DNA from 2 places in the Baaleninema sp. genome. Region 1 is predicted to be linked to the other one. Evidence: riboswitches for the same ligand, from Rfam matches in the RefSeq annotation. Region 1 holds a riboswitch; the other holds the start of a gene.
What was found. A riboswitch is a leader RNA that binds a small molecule or an ion and turns the genes downstream of it on or off. The one in region 1 is predicted to bind cobalamin.
Positions count from the first base shown of each region.

Region 1 (6,280 bases):
TTGGGTACAGATTGCCTTAAAACTCGGGGAAATCAACCTAGTGGCCATGGAAATCCTCGACGCCGCCAACACCGAAACCTACGGACATCCCGTTCCGACGCAAGTTCCCATCACACCTCGCCCCGGAAAAGCGATTCTGATTTCCGGTCACGACTTAGCCGATGTTGAAGCCCTGCTGCAACAAACCGCCGGAACCGGTATCGACGTTTACACCCACGGCGAACTCTTACCCGCCCACGGCTACCCAAAACTGAAACAGAAATATCCCCATCTGTACGGTCATTACGGGACCGCGTGGCAAAACCAAACTCGCGAATTTAACGAGTTTCCCGGCCCCATCGTCATGACGACAAACTGCTTGATGCCCCCCAAACCCAGTTATCGCGATCGCGTGTTTACCTTGGGGGCGGTGGGCTATCCCGACCTCAAACACTTGCGACGGCAGGATTTGAGCCAAGTCATCCATATCGCCGAAGCGATGGCTGGCTTTACCGAAGAACCCGCCGAAGTGAAAACCGTCACCACCGGATTCGCCCGAAACGCCGTTCTCAGCGTCGCCGATACCGTCGTCGAAGCAGTCAAACAAGGCAAAATCCGCCATTTCTTCCTCGTCGGCGGTTGCGACGGGGCGAAAACCGAACGGGGATATTATACGGAGTTCGTCGAACGCGTTCCCGACGACTGCGTGGTGTTAACCCTGGCTTGCGGGAAGTTCCGCTTCTTCGATAAAGATTTGGGCGACATCGGCGGAATCCCCCGACTGATGGACGTGGGACAGTGTAACGACGCCTACTCCGCCATTCAAATCGCCCTGGCGTTGGCGAACGCTTTCGAGACCGACGTCAACCAGTTACCCCTGTCGATGGTGTTATCGTGGTACGAACAGAAAGCGGTTTCGATTCTCCTGACGCTGCTGTATTTGGGCATTCAAAACATCCGCCTCGGTCCGACGCTTCCGGCGTTCATTTCGCCCAAGGTGTTTGAGTTGCTGTCGCAAACCTACCATTTGCAGAAGATTACGACGCCGGATGAAGATTTGGCCGCCTGCTTGAATCGTTAAGTTTCGCCTCAAGTTTCTCCTCTAGGAACCGGACAACTCCTCTTTTCGGGAAAGTCGATTGGCTTTCCCGTTTTTTTCTGGGGAGAGAATCGAGTGTTTTCACCCCAGAGACACTGAGGACAGGGAGGTTTTACGGGAGACACGCCGACAACGCGTTAATGGGGGCGGAGCGAACCTCCTTAAAGGTGCATCAGGAAATTTTTAAATTTGGGTAGGTTAGGTGAAGCGAAAGCGAAACCCAACATCAAACATCTTTCACGAACCTCCTTAAAGGTGCGTCAGCTTGAGCAGTGTAATCCGAACAGTTATCGGTTTTCCCTCTGACGCACCCTACGCGCACCCTAACAACTCTTAAAACGTCACTCTCAAATTCGCTTGAAAGTTCCGACTCAACCCCGGAAAACCGGGATAAACTTCGTACTGTTCGTCAAACAAATTGTTCAAGCTGGCGTTGAGTTGCACGTTTTCACTAAAGGGAATTTGAGCTTTTAAATCGACCGTTGTACGACTCCCCAAGGTTTCCGTATTGGCGTTATCAACGAAGACCTCGCTGATGTGATGGAGGAAAACACCGGTGTAAAACCGGTTTGGACGAGCGTAAGCGACGCCTAAATTGAAACTGTCTCCATCTCGAAAACTTAAATCATTGCCTTCAATGCGTTCGTTTTGGTCTTCGATAATTCGCGTATCGTTCAGCGTCAAATTCGCAAAGGCAAAGAAGTTTTGAGCGAGTTTGATATTTAAATCCGCTTCCAGTCCGATAGTTTCGACTTCGCTAATATTGGTAAAGGTACTCGTGGGCGATCCGAATTCAAACGCTACCAGTTCGGAAATTCGGTTGAGGAAAAACGTTAGGCGAAACAGTCCGAAATCGCCAATTTCTTGGTCGAGGCCGATGTCGAAACTGTTACCTCGTTCCGGTCGCAAGTCGGGGTTTCCTTCTACGTTGAACGAGGCTAAACCTTCGATTTCTGAAATTAACGGCGCGTTGAAACTTCTGGCGTAGTTCGCTCGTAGACGGGTCGAATCGGTGACTCGCCACAGGAACCCCGCACTGGGAGAGGTAAAGGAACCATTTTCGAGGCTGTTGAAGTCTTGGCGGACGCCGACGTGAGCGGTGAAATCGGGGGTAATATCGAGTTCGTAGCGGGCAAAAATTGCCCCTTGGTCGATGTTGTCGTCGTAGTTTTCTCGACTTTCTCCGGTGAAGAAACTAAAGGTGTTGTTTTCGGAATTGACGGTGCGAAAATCGGCGCCGTAAGTGAGGTTGTGAGCGTCGGCGAGTTGCCAGCTATGCTGGAGTTGGAAGCCGAAGGCGGTGCGATCGATCTCGTCGCGGGTGGTGTTGGGATTGCGGAAGGTATAGTCAAGTACGTCGGTGTAAACGCGAGCGGTTAATAAGGAGTCGCCGTCGCTGTTGAGTTGCGATTCCCACAGTAAATCGAACAGCCAGTTTTCGGTGTATTGCTGTGCGTCTGGGGTCAAACTGTTGAATTGTCCGAGGCTTCCGGCGTCGGTGGGAACGCCGCCGGGAATTCCTAAATCGCGGGAGAGGTACAATCCGGTAAAGGTCAAACGGTTGCGATCGCCGATATCGGCGGTCAGTTTGACATCGACGTTATTGTAATTGACTTCGGCGTTGTCGCGGGTTCCGCTGAAGTCGATCGATTCGAGTTCAAAGGGAAAATCGTTTTCGGAATAGGTTCGATTGTACCCGACAACCCAGCCGAAATCGCCGACGGTTCCGCTGCTGCGAACGCTTTGCTGGTTGTAACCGAAACTTCCGAACCCGCCGCGAACGCTGAATTGCGGCTCTTCTGTCGGCTCTTGGGTGACGATGTTCAGGGTTCCCCCGACGCCACCGGAACCGTACAGCGTCGAACTTCCGCCGGGAACCAGTTCCAAACGCTCTACGAAATCCGTGGTGAAGGTGGCTAAGTCGAAGTCGCCGCCAAAGCCTAAATCGTTGAGAGGACGTCCGTTGAGGAGGATGAGGGTTTGGGTGGAATCGCCGCCTCGGATAAATTGCGAACTCACCGAACCCACCTGTCCGCCGGAGGTTCCGTCGCTGAGAACTCCAGGGAGAAACCGCAAGGCTTCATCGATAGTGACGGCGTTTAGGATTTCGAGTTGTTCGCGGGGAACCACGTACACGGGACGAGAGGAGTCTTGTAGGGTTCCTTCGAGACGAAAGGGTGCAAATACTGGTTGCGTGAGAATGCGATCGATGTAGATTTCGACTTCGGGAATCTCTTCTTCGGTGTCTGTTTCCTCTGTCTCGGGTTCCATCTCGGATTCCGGGGTTTGAGCCAGATTCAACGTCGGTGTTAACGTCAAGTTTGCAGGATCGCGATCGATCTCGAGCAGTTGAGTTTCCTCCGCCTCGGCGTCTACCGTCTCGGCGTCCACCGTCTTGGAATCGGGAACTGGCGATCGATCCTTGAGTTTCGAGACTTGAGATTTCGAGAACTGAGCGTCTGAAAACTGAGCGTCTGAAAACTGAGCGTCTGACGCCGCCACCGCCAACTGGCTGAAGGCTAATATGGCTCCGACGGCGGTACTCGCACTCAGGAAACGGAGATAAATGGGGAAGATGGAACGTTCGTTCAAACGGGTAGGTTTTGGCATTTTTTATCGACAATGACAGGCGATCGATCTGACGACCGACCGTTAATCTGGGCTACAAAAATTCAAACAAAATTAGCCTGCGATCGCTCATGAAATTGCGATCAAAAAACATCTCGAGAAGGCATTGTTTCTCGAGCGTTAAACTTTAACGAATGGGGGGAACGAACTGCAAAACTCGCCAGAGCAGCTTAGCAATTTTTGCGAGGCGTTACCATGCGAAACCACCGACAATCGGTCGTTTCAAGACTCAGCGAGTGCTGAGCCCCCCAGCGAAATATTAAAAATCGAAAAAGACTCGAATTCACTTCCATCTGTACCTCGCAGATGCTTGCCAAAGCTACCTTTCAGACGGCGGGCATCCTGACTTAGAGACTCGCATCTCCTCACAGTTGCGGGACAGCGCCGGATTTTCACCGAACTTTCCCCGTTACCTCTGGTGGCTGACCCCCACCAGAACCGACTGGCTGTAGTGTACCACGAAAATGGTTCTCGCTAGAATAATTCAGCCACGCTTCAATGAATTTACAATTCGTTACGGACTTTAATTTTTTGGGGATCTCCCAGGGCGTCTCGAAGTATGAGGGGCGGTCAAACTTACTCCATCTGTCAAGTTCCCAAAACGTAAATTGAATTGACACCTAGAGACCGTTGCTTTCACAATAGAGTTATGAATAGACTTAGAAAAATAGACCGAGTAATATTCCTTGCGGTAAACTCAAAGTCTTTCTCGCGTTATCGATCGGTATTTTGGTAATGTCAATTGCTGCCCGACAGCTTACCGGAGGATATCCCAACCATCCGGTTGTTCGAGATATCTCGTTGACGGTGATACCGGGAGAATGGCTCGCGATTCTGGGGGCGAACGGTTCGGGAAAATCGACGCTCCTGCGGTTGTTGAGTCGCCTCCTCGAGCCGGAACGGGGCGCGATCTCGCTCGACGGAAAGGCGATCGAACGGTTTACGCCGCGACAACTCGCCCGTCAAATCGCGTTTTTACCCCAGCAACAGGCGGAACTTCCCGAAGAAATGACGGTGCGTCAGTTGGTGAGTGCGGGTCGATCGCCCCATCAACCCTGGTGGAAATGGGAACTCAGCCCAGACGATCGCTATTGGGTGGAACTAGCGATGCGATATACCCAAATCTCCCCCTTCGCCGATCGCCCCGTGGCTGCGTTGTCGGGAGGCGAGCGACAGCGAGCGTTTCTCGCCTTGGCGTTAGCTCAAAACCCTCAAGTTTTGTTACTCGACGAACCGACGACGTTCCTCGATATTTGCTATCAGCTCGAACTCTTGGATTTACTCGATTCTCTCAATCGAAAACAGGGTTTATCGATCGTGACGGTGCTGCACGATATTAACTTAGCGGCTCGCTACAGCCATCGCATCGCTTTAATGAAAGACGGTCAGTTGGTTGAGGTGGGAACCTCGCGGGAAGTTCTGACTCCCGAAAACATTAAGTTAGTGTTTGGCGTCGAGGCAACTGTGATTTCAACCCCGGTAGGATTGCAGGTTTATCCATTGAGAGCCGCGAAAACAGCAGAGTTAACGATTTGAATCATTTTTTTAGGGTGTTTTAAATGGGTGGAGGGTCGATTAAAAAAATTTTTAAGGAATTAAAAAATTGTATTGAAAATTGACGAGATGGTCTAGAAATGGACGAATTCACTCAAAAAGTCTACTCAAAAAATCGTAAATCTTCCCAAAAAATTTTACTGTATGGATTGAGCGGGTCGTTACTCGTTCACGGAGTCGTTTTGACGGCACTTTCTCTCGGATCGATCGCGTCCAACCGAGAGATCGATCGATCCGAACCCATCGAAATCGTCGTCCTCGATCGATCCTCTTCTCCCCCCTCACCCCAACTCGACGCCCCCAGCGCAACCCCTTCTAACCCTTCCCAATCGAGCGCTTCCGTCGAATCCTCCAGCAGCACCACCTTCGCCGCCCCTCAGACGAGAACCCAGGCGAGCGAGACGAGTCAGGAGCGAGCGATCGCCCCAACCCGTCGCCCTTCAGACTCCAACCGTTCCACCCCCGCCTCCGAACCCGCTTCACAATCCGGATTCCCGTTGGGAACCAACAACAACAACGCCACTCGCCCCACCACCGAAGGCGAAACCACCCCAGGCGAAACCACCCCAGGCGAAACCACCCAAGGCGAAACGTCAGAGGGAAATTCATCAAACACCCCTGTATCAACAGGTTCGCCATCTAACGATTCGACATCCCGAAGCGGCGGCGGTGCGCCAACCGACAGTTCCGCAAGCGGCGGCGGAGAAGCCTCCGACTCCGAAGGTGGAAACAGTCCAGAATCCGGCGAAATCGGGGAAAACAGAACCGAACAAGCCATCACCACCCCCCCCGAACCGGAAGGAGAAGCAACCCCACCGCCTCCCGCCCCCAGCAGCGACGGCGAGGATAATTCCGGAATCGCCTGCGTCGGAGGCTGTCAGGGAAGCTACGAAGACGAAAGTCAGGAGTCGATCGAACGAGACGCCCTCATTCGCGCCCGTCGTAACGATCGCGGCGAATACGACTACGAAATCATCCAATCCAGCGGGAACGAAGCCGCCGATCGCGCCGCCTTAGAAA
Region 1 is NZ_JBNGCO010000065.1:21,073-27,352, reverse strand. It holds partial or broken gene hcp (hydroxylamine reductase) at 1-1,060, shown strand, start outside; gene ACP5D4_RS13415 (TonB-dependent receptor) at 1,412-3,688, opposite strand; cobalamin riboswitch at 4,022-4,164, opposite strand; gene ACP5D4_RS13410 (ABC transporter ATP-binding protein) at 4,442-5,242, shown strand; partial or broken gene ACP5D4_RS13405 (hypothetical protein) at 5,341-6,280, shown strand, end outside.

Region 2 (8,392 bases), on a different contig from region 1:
TCTCTGGCAGTGGACGGACTCTCCGTTCCGCTCATCGTCCTCACCGGACTGGTGAACGTTCTGGCAATCGCGGCCGCCTGGAACGTCGATCGCAAACCCCGTCTTTTCTATAGTTTAATGCTCGTGCTGCTGAGCGCCCAGATCGGGGTATTCGCCGCGCGAGATACGCTACTGTTCTTCCTGATGTGGGAAGTAGAACTGGTTCCGGTGTATCTCCTCGTCTCCATCTGGGGCGGCGCCAAGCGTCTGTACGCAGCCACCAAATTTATTCTCTATACCGCACTAGCTTCTATCTTTATCCTGGTTGCCGCCCTGGCCATGGCCTTCTACGGCGACACCGTAACCTTCGACATGGCGGAACTGGGAGCCAAACACTTCCCCGTCGCCTTCCAAATCTTCACTTACGCAGGCTTGTTAATTGCCTTCGGCGTGAAGCTGCCCATCTTCCCCCTCCATACCTGGTTGCCCGACACCCACGGCGAAGCCTCCGCCCCCGTGTCGATGATTCTGGCGGGGGTGCTGCTGAAAATGGGCGGTTACGCACTCATCCGCCTCAACGTGGAAATGCTGCCCGACGCCCATATCTACTTCGCCCCCGCCTTGGTGATTTTAGGGGTTGTAAACATCGTGTACGGGGCGCTGACGGCGTTCGCCCAAGACAACCTGAAACGTCGTTTGGCCTGTTCCTCCATCTCTCACATGGGCTTCGTCCTCATCGGTATTGCTTCCTTCACGGATGTTGGTATGAACGGTGCAGTCCTGCAAATGCTGTCCCACGGACTGATTGCAGCGATGCTCTTCTTCCTGGCTGGCGTCACCTACGAACGGACTCATACGCTTTCGATGGAAAAAATGGGCGGTTTAGCTAAAACCATGCCGAAAACCTTTGCGTTGTTCACCGCTGGCGCGATGGCGTCCCTGGCACTCCCGGGAATGAGCGGTTTCATCGGCGAACTGACGGTGTTTATCGGTATCTCCTCCAGCGACGCTTACAGCAACATCTTTAAAGTGGTGGTCGTGCTGCTGTCGGCGGTGGGACTGATTGCAACGCCGATTTACTTGCTCTCGATGCTGCGTAGTGTGTTCTACGGCAATGAAACGGGTATCGAAATCGATTCTTGGTTGGATGCCAAACCTCGGGAAATTGTCATCACCGCTTGTCTGTTGCTGCCGATTATCGGAATTGGTTTCTATCCCAAAATCGCCACCCAAACCTACGACGTGAAAACCACCGAGGTGGCGGCCGAAGTTCGCAACGCTTTACCGGTGTTCGCCCAACGTCGCCAACAGAACCAACTGTTCTCGGGCGGTTTGTTCGCTCCCGAAACGGCAAATTCGCAAGGATTGTTGAGTGTCGCCGATTTAGGAAAAGGCGCCTAGGGGTTCGATCGCTTTCTTTCAATATTGCTCTCGAGGCAATTTTCTCTCGATGCAGAATATGCCTCTCTCGATTTCGAGGGAGGTATTTTTTTGTGCCAGTGCCGCCAATTTCAAGCTGTGCGATTCGCTATGCTGGATGGTTAAGCAGCTTTTTCGATCTATCGTGAAATTCGATCGATTCCAACCGAATTACTCTGCTGTCGAAATCGCGTTAATTTACGCCATCATCGGCAGTTTGTGGATTGTCCTGTCCGATCGCGCCATCGATGCCGTTTTTGAGACGCCTCATATCGTCACCGAACTCCAAACCCTAAAAGGCTGGGGTTTCGTGTTGGTCACGAGTTTACTTTTATATGGGTTGGTACGGCGGAGCGTTCGATCGCTCCAACGCAGTTACAATTTGCTTTACACCGTCCTCGAAAGTACCACGGACGCCATTTTTGCCAAAGATATCGAGGGGCGGTACGTCCTGGCGAACTCCGCCAGTGCCAGAGCCTTAAAGCTCCATCTCGAGGAAATGCTCGGCGCCACCGATGAGGAGCTGTTGGAGGCGGAAACCGCCCGTCAAATCCGCCAAAACGACCGACAGGTTCTCGCCCGAGGAGGCACTCAGCTATTTAAAGAAAACGTTCTCGTCGAGAACCGACCGACCACCTTTCTCACTACGAAAGATGTTTGGTACGACCCTCGGGGTAAGGCCATCGGAATTATCGGCATTTCGCGAGACATTACGGAAATCGATCGAGCGCGTCAAGCTCTGGCTGAGTCGGAACGTCGCTATCGGCTGTTGTTCGAGTGCCACCCACAACCCCTGTGGGTTTACGACCTGGAAACCTTGGCATTTTTAGCCGTCAACCATGCGGCGATCGATGCCTACGGATATAGCGAAGCGGAATTTCTCGAGATGACCATCGCCGACATTCGCCCCTCGGAAGACGTACCCCAGTTACTCGACAACGTGGCTCAGGTGGGGGAGGGAATCGATCGCGCGGGACTTTGGCGACACATCAAAAAAGACGGCTCGACGATCGATGTTGAAATTACCTCCCATCCGCTGGAATTTGACGGACGCCGGGCTGAAGTCGTCCTGGCTAACGACGTGACCGAACGCTTAGCCGTCGAACGCCGCCTCGAACGTTACGCCTTTTGCGATTTGGTGACGGGACTGCCCAACCGCAACAATTTTTTAACCTATGTCGAACGGGCGATGACGAGGGTGCGACGGCGCGAAACTTCCCAGTTTGCCGTGTTGTACCTGAGTTTAGACAATTTCGTGCGGCTGAAATTCAGCCTCGGTCACGATCTGGTGGAACAAATGCTCGTGCAAGCGGCGACGCGCCTGGGGTCTGTTGTTCCCGAAGCGGTGGTGACGCGGGTTGAAAGCAACGAATTCGCCGTTCTCCTTGAAGCAACGCCGTCGGACATCGACGCCAGCGCAGAACGGATACAGGCGTAACTGTCCCAGGAATACGTTATCGGCAACCACGAAATCTTTACCGATGTCAGCCTCGGAATCGTGTTCAGTTCCATGAGGTTCGATCGACCCGAAGACTATTTGCAAGCCGGAGATACGGCGATGCACCGGGCGCAACTGTCCAAACGCCACCGGGACTGTTTGACCTTTACCCCGGCCTGGCAAGAAGAAGCCAGACGTCGCATCGAACTCGATACCGCCCTGCGTCGGGCGTTGGAACGACGAGAATTTCAACTGCACTACCAACCGATTTTCGAGTTGGAATCGCGGCAACTGGTGGGATTCGAGGCGTTGGTGCGCTGGTACAGTCCTCAGCGAGGTTTGGTGTCGCCGAACGAGTTCGTTCCGCTGGCGGAGGAGACGGGGTTAATTGTCATTTTGGGAGAGTGGATTCTCGAGGAAGCCTGTTGGCAGTTGCGGGATTGGCAGTTACGTTTTGGCTGGCCGAGACTGTCGCTGTCGGTGAACGTGGCGGCGGTGCAGTTGACGCAACCGGGGTTTGTGGAACTGGTCGATCGCCTGTTGCGGGAAACGGAGATTGCGCCCGCTTCCTTGCGCCTCGAAATTACCGAGACGGCGTTGATGGACAACACGCAGCGATCGCAAATCTGTTTGCAACAGCTCAAACAGCTCGGCGTCTCGTTGAGTATCGACGATTTCGGGACGGGGTACTCGTCGTTGAGTTACCTGCACTCGTTCCCCTTCGATGTGATGAAGATCGATCGATCTTTTGTCATGCAACTGTTGGAGAATCCCAAAAGCTTGGAAATCGTCCGTAACATTTTGCTGCTGGCGCAAAATTTGCGGTTGCAGACCATCGCCGAAGGGGTCGAAACTGAGTTGCAATTGCGCCAACTCGAGCTTCTCAACTGTGATTTCGGACAGGGATATTGGTTCGATCGACCCCTTCCGGCAGAAGACGCCCGAAAACGCATCGAACGACATCTTTCCAGTTAACGGTTGTCCGCCACCGGGGGAATTTTAGCAATAATGCGTTTTTTGAGGAGTTTCGGACGTTCCGACCAGCGCAACAAGCCCTGGGGGGACTCGCAATAGCGATCGACGAATTCCAATACTGAGGCGGAAAGGCTGTCGAGTGCGCTGTCGTCGGCATTTAAGTCGCCGAAAAGATAAGTGTATTTACCCGAAGCCGAAAGAGACACCGTACAGCCGCGATCGCAGGCGTCCATACATTCGACGGGACAGACGGACAATCGGTCTTTTAACGGAGAAGTTTCGGCGTTCGATCGCAAGCGATCGAGGAGTTTCTCGCCATTGCTTCGACCGATACGGCGTCCGTTTTCCCAGGCGATACCGCAGGTCGTGCAGACGAACAGCGTCGGTTCTGCTTTAGAAAAATCCATCATCTGTACCTCGCAGACGTGATGTGTATGGTGGATCGATCGTCAGCGGCGGGCATCCTGACTCAGAGGCATCGAACGGGAACCGTTCCACCTCAACACAGTTGCGGGACAGCGTCGGATTTTCACCGAACTTTCCCCCTTACGTTTGACGGCTGATCCCCGCCAAAACCGCTCAATTTTTCGATTCTAACACCTTGGAACCGGGAACCGGGAACGGGGAACCGGGAACCGTTCCTCCTCGATCGCACCATCACCCCCTCAAGGCTGCGATCGAACGCTGACGCGAACCAGAACAGCGGTGATATTATCGCGTCCGTTTTGAGTATTGGCTAAATTAATGAGTTCGGTGGCGGCGGCGTCGAGGTCGCTAGATTCCCTGAGAAACGGTTGTAAGTGGGTTTCCCAGTAGATTTCCACGAGGTTGTTATCGGTGAGGCCGTCCGAGGCCAGAAGAAATAAAGTATTTTCAGAAAGATTGAAAAAGCGAACGTCCGGCCGCAGGGCGTCGTTATCGCGAGGTCCGAGGGCTTGGGTCAGTTGGTAGGCTTCCGGACGACTGTAGGCCACAGCGGGGTCGATTCCTTGTCGGATGGCGTGTTGTCCCACTTCGTGATCGGTGGTGAGTTGTTGGAGTCCCCCTCGGGCGGTGAGGCGATACAGGCGGGAGTCTCCCACATGGGCGACAGCAGCGCGATCGCCGTTGACCAAAAGCATGACGAGGGTGGTTCCCATGCGGCCGCTTCCCTGGCGGCTTTGGTCTTGATTCAGGTCGTAAATGGCGCGGTTGGCGCGATCGATGGCCTCGCGAATAGCGGTTTCGTTGGGGAGGTCGTCGCCCCACTGCTGAGATAGGGTTTCGACGATGATTTCCGCAGCCATGCTACTGGCGATATCGCCGCCCTCGTGGCCGCCCATTCCGTCGCAAAGGACGTACAAGCCCCGGGAGGTGACGGTTCGAGCGGCGGGGGTTTCGCGGAAGTCTCGTTGCGTCCAAATGGCGAAGGTGTCTTCGTTGCGGGGGCGATGGCGTCCGATATCAGTTTTTCCGCCGTGTTCGAGATAGACGACGGGGGCGATGGGGGCGGTTACGGTGATGTCCTCTTCTTCGAGGGACTCGATATCGTCCCAGGCGGTGGGTTCGCTATCCTCTTCTTCGCGCCTGTCGATGAGGTCGTCGAGTCCGTCGCCGATGCTTTGGGGATGGTCGAGGATAGCCCGTTCGACTTGCTGTAAAAACCGAGCGATATCGGACGGGGGCGGTTCGGAGAGGGATTGAAAGAGCGTCCTCCAGGCTTGTGCGAGGACGGTCAAGGTCAGGGGTCGATCGCTCGGGTCGGAATACAGCCGTTGCAAGCAGATGGCGCGATCGCCGTCGAGGTGAAGGTTGTGCAGTTGGGTCAAACTGCTGCGACAGGAGAGCGCCGTTAAAATCGACCACAAATCGAGCATTTGGTACATCCAATACAAGCGTTGCAACGACGAAACGGTTCGCCATCGATCGAGAACGCGGGGAAGGGTCGATCGATCTTCAAGGAGAACTACCGTATGGCCGTTATTGTGCCAGGTATCTTGAAGTCGCGGCAACGCGGAGTTGGACTGACAGCGGGGATGGAGATAGGGTCGCGCTAAGTCGGGAACTTGATTGTCTGTACTGTAGGAACTGACGCCGTTGGTGAAATAGGGAGGAAGTTGGGGGTGAAGGTCGTAGGCGCGGGTTTCGATCTCGCCGTATTCGTTGAGTTTTCCCAGGTCGAAGAAACGGTAGCGTTGTTGGGAATCGAGATAGGGGGGAAGGGTGGAGGCGGTGAACTTGGCCGAGACCACCGCTGCAAACCAGATCGGGTTTTGGGAGGGGAGAGGCGCACCACATTGGGAACAGGATTCGCGATCCTTGGGGTTGAGGGTGTGACAGTGGGGACAGACCAGCATGGCGACGGCGATCGAAATTGATATCTTCTATGGTGCGCTATTTCCAGCTTCGCGATTTCGATCGCCGAAACGGGACGCTCCGGCGTTTTTCACCACACCGCCGTTGCAGTTCGGAGAGTTCGGCGGCGCTGAGGTCTCGCCACTGTCCCGGTTGTAGGGTCTCTATCTTCAGATTTTCCATCCCGACACGCACCAGTCGCAAGGTGGGATATCCCACGGCGGCGGTCATGCGTCGGACTTGGCGGTTGCGTCCTTCGGTGAGGGTCATTTCCAGCCAGCCGGTGGGGACGTTTTTACGAAAGCGAACGGGGGGATTTCGCGGCGGTAAGTCCGGTTCCACGCTTAACCGTCGCACCTTCGCCGGTCGAGTGCGATACTGACGGATGGTCACGCCGTCTCGCAGCCGTTGCAAACTCGCCTCGTCGGGAATGCGTTCCACCTGTACCCAGTAGGTGCGATTTTTGCCAAATTGCGGGTCGAGCAGTCGATGTTTGAGCCGTCCGTCGTTCGTCAGCAGTAACAGACCTTCGCTGTCGCGATCGAGCCGTCCGACGGAATACACTGAGGGAACGTCGATGTAGTCTTTGAGGGTACGCCGAGGGCTGTCGCTGTCGTCCGTAAACTGACACAGCACGTCATAGGGTTTGTAAAACAGAAGATATCGATACAAGGTTGGAAATCTCGAATCAAAACGGAAACACTGGCGCCGGACGGACGCCAATGGGGGGTTCCCACCTCGGAGAGGTCAATCCTCTGTTTCCTCCGAACGCGGCGAAGGGGGTCGATGGATGGACTGCTCGAAATTGAGGCGTTGTTCGACGTTGCGGAGGAAGTAGCCGCTAATCATCGCCGAAGCCAGCAACCGCCCTAAGTTTTCGCGACTGGTGGTCACGCTGACGCCGAAGTGTTCCGGAGGTAAACTTCCCAGCAAACCGACGATGTTCCGTTCCATCACTTGTACCACTTCTGTGGAGCCAGGTTTGGAGAGATGAGAAACCACTTCCGGACTGAGCGACTGGACGTAATCCCACAGTAGGTTTTGGGCTTCGTCGTCGCTGTCTAAAAATTCGGGCATCTGGTTTCGATCGAATGGGTTCGTCAAGATGGCCTCCTCGCAGCCGAGACTGCTGCCTCGCTACTTTCGTCCTATACCGCTAGTTTGCCACATTTTTCCGGGCGATCGAAAATCTGGAAGCTAAGTTTTGTGGTTGTCTCTGTTGAAATTTGCTCGGTTTCCACCGACCTGGCTCCTCTAATTTTTAGCCCGTATTTTCTCTGCACCCTCTCCCTTTGAAAGGGGCTTTTGCCGGAGGTTAGAGTCGCTTCGCTTCTCGGGACAATGAGGTGGGAGATTGTCGGTTTGACCGCTCGACTTTTTTTCGCAGGTTCCCTGATTTTAAAGTTTCGTTGCCTGGGGCGATCGCACTTCTCAAGAAACAGCCAACCTCGTCTTTGATGGGGTTGGCTTCCGAAGATTTGATGGCCACCGGTTAAATCGGCTCTGTTTTTCAAGATCGGGTTAAACAATGCCGCTGACGATGGCAACGGTGGCGAGGCAGATGACGATGCCCATTATCAAGGCAATGGTAAAATAAGGGGCGTGGTTTACGTTGTGAAGATAGCGATTCACTTCTTCATCTTCTGGCTCTGGATGCCAAATCATAGGCTTCATAATACGTTCTCCGTAAATTCTGCTAGAATCTTTGTATTTTTAAATTAGTCAATTTTACGGAGAAATGCCAGTATTGAAGTTAATCTTAAATTTTCTTCTTGAAAATTAATAGGATTTTCTGTTAAAATAAGCAGAAAGACTTTTCTATGAGAGCGACAAAATTTTCGATCGCATCTCATATAGACTCGGAAGATCCCCGGCATCTCCAAGATGCCGGGGATATAGAGCGAAATCTAGAGCGAAACGCAGTAAGTTCGATTGAGATGCGAGCTGTCGATCGCATCTATCGATAGACGCTTCCGCCGCCACCGGGAAGCAAGGACAGTTGCGAGGGACGAATACTGTAACCGACGCTAACCTCAATATCGCCATCCCAATTTTCAACAGACAAGCGGCGATCGCCGTCACCTTCGTAATCGTAATAGCGACAGGATTCCGCCTTGCGTTTTTGAATCGTTCCCATACGACTCATATTCGCTTTTCCCGACTCCACCCGAGTAAAAGTTTCGCCGCCGTATTCAAGAGATTTCGGCGGTTTCCCCGAAATCCCCAAATCCTCAGAAACCGATTCCA
Region 2 is NZ_JBNGCO010000034.1:28,998-37,389, reverse strand. It holds gene ACP5D4_RS09070 (NAD(P)H-quinone oxidoreductase subunit 4) at 1-1,380, shown strand, start outside; gene ACP5D4_RS09065 (PAS domain-containing protein) at 1,544-2,836, shown strand; gene ACP5D4_RS09060 (putative bifunctional diguanylate cyclase/phosphodiesterase) at 2,909-3,811, shown strand; gene ACP5D4_RS09055 (DUF1636 domain-containing protein) at 3,808-4,221, opposite strand; cobalamin riboswitch at 4,249-4,406, opposite strand; gene ACP5D4_RS09050 (serine/threonine phosphatase) at 4,477-6,147, opposite strand; gene ACP5D4_RS09045 (pseudouridine synthase) at 6,185-6,817, opposite strand; gene ACP5D4_RS09040 (DUF760 domain-containing protein) at 6,893-7,222, opposite strand; gene ACP5D4_RS09035 (hypothetical protein) at 7,667-7,810, opposite strand; gene ACP5D4_RS09030 (DUF4178 domain-containing protein) at 8,103-8,392, opposite strand, start outside.
Region 2: it holds a riboswitch for cobalamin, as region 1 does, so the genes downstream of both, ACP5D4_RS09055 (DUF1636 domain-containing protein) here and ACP5D4_RS13415 (TonB-dependent receptor) in region 1, are expected to answer to the same signal.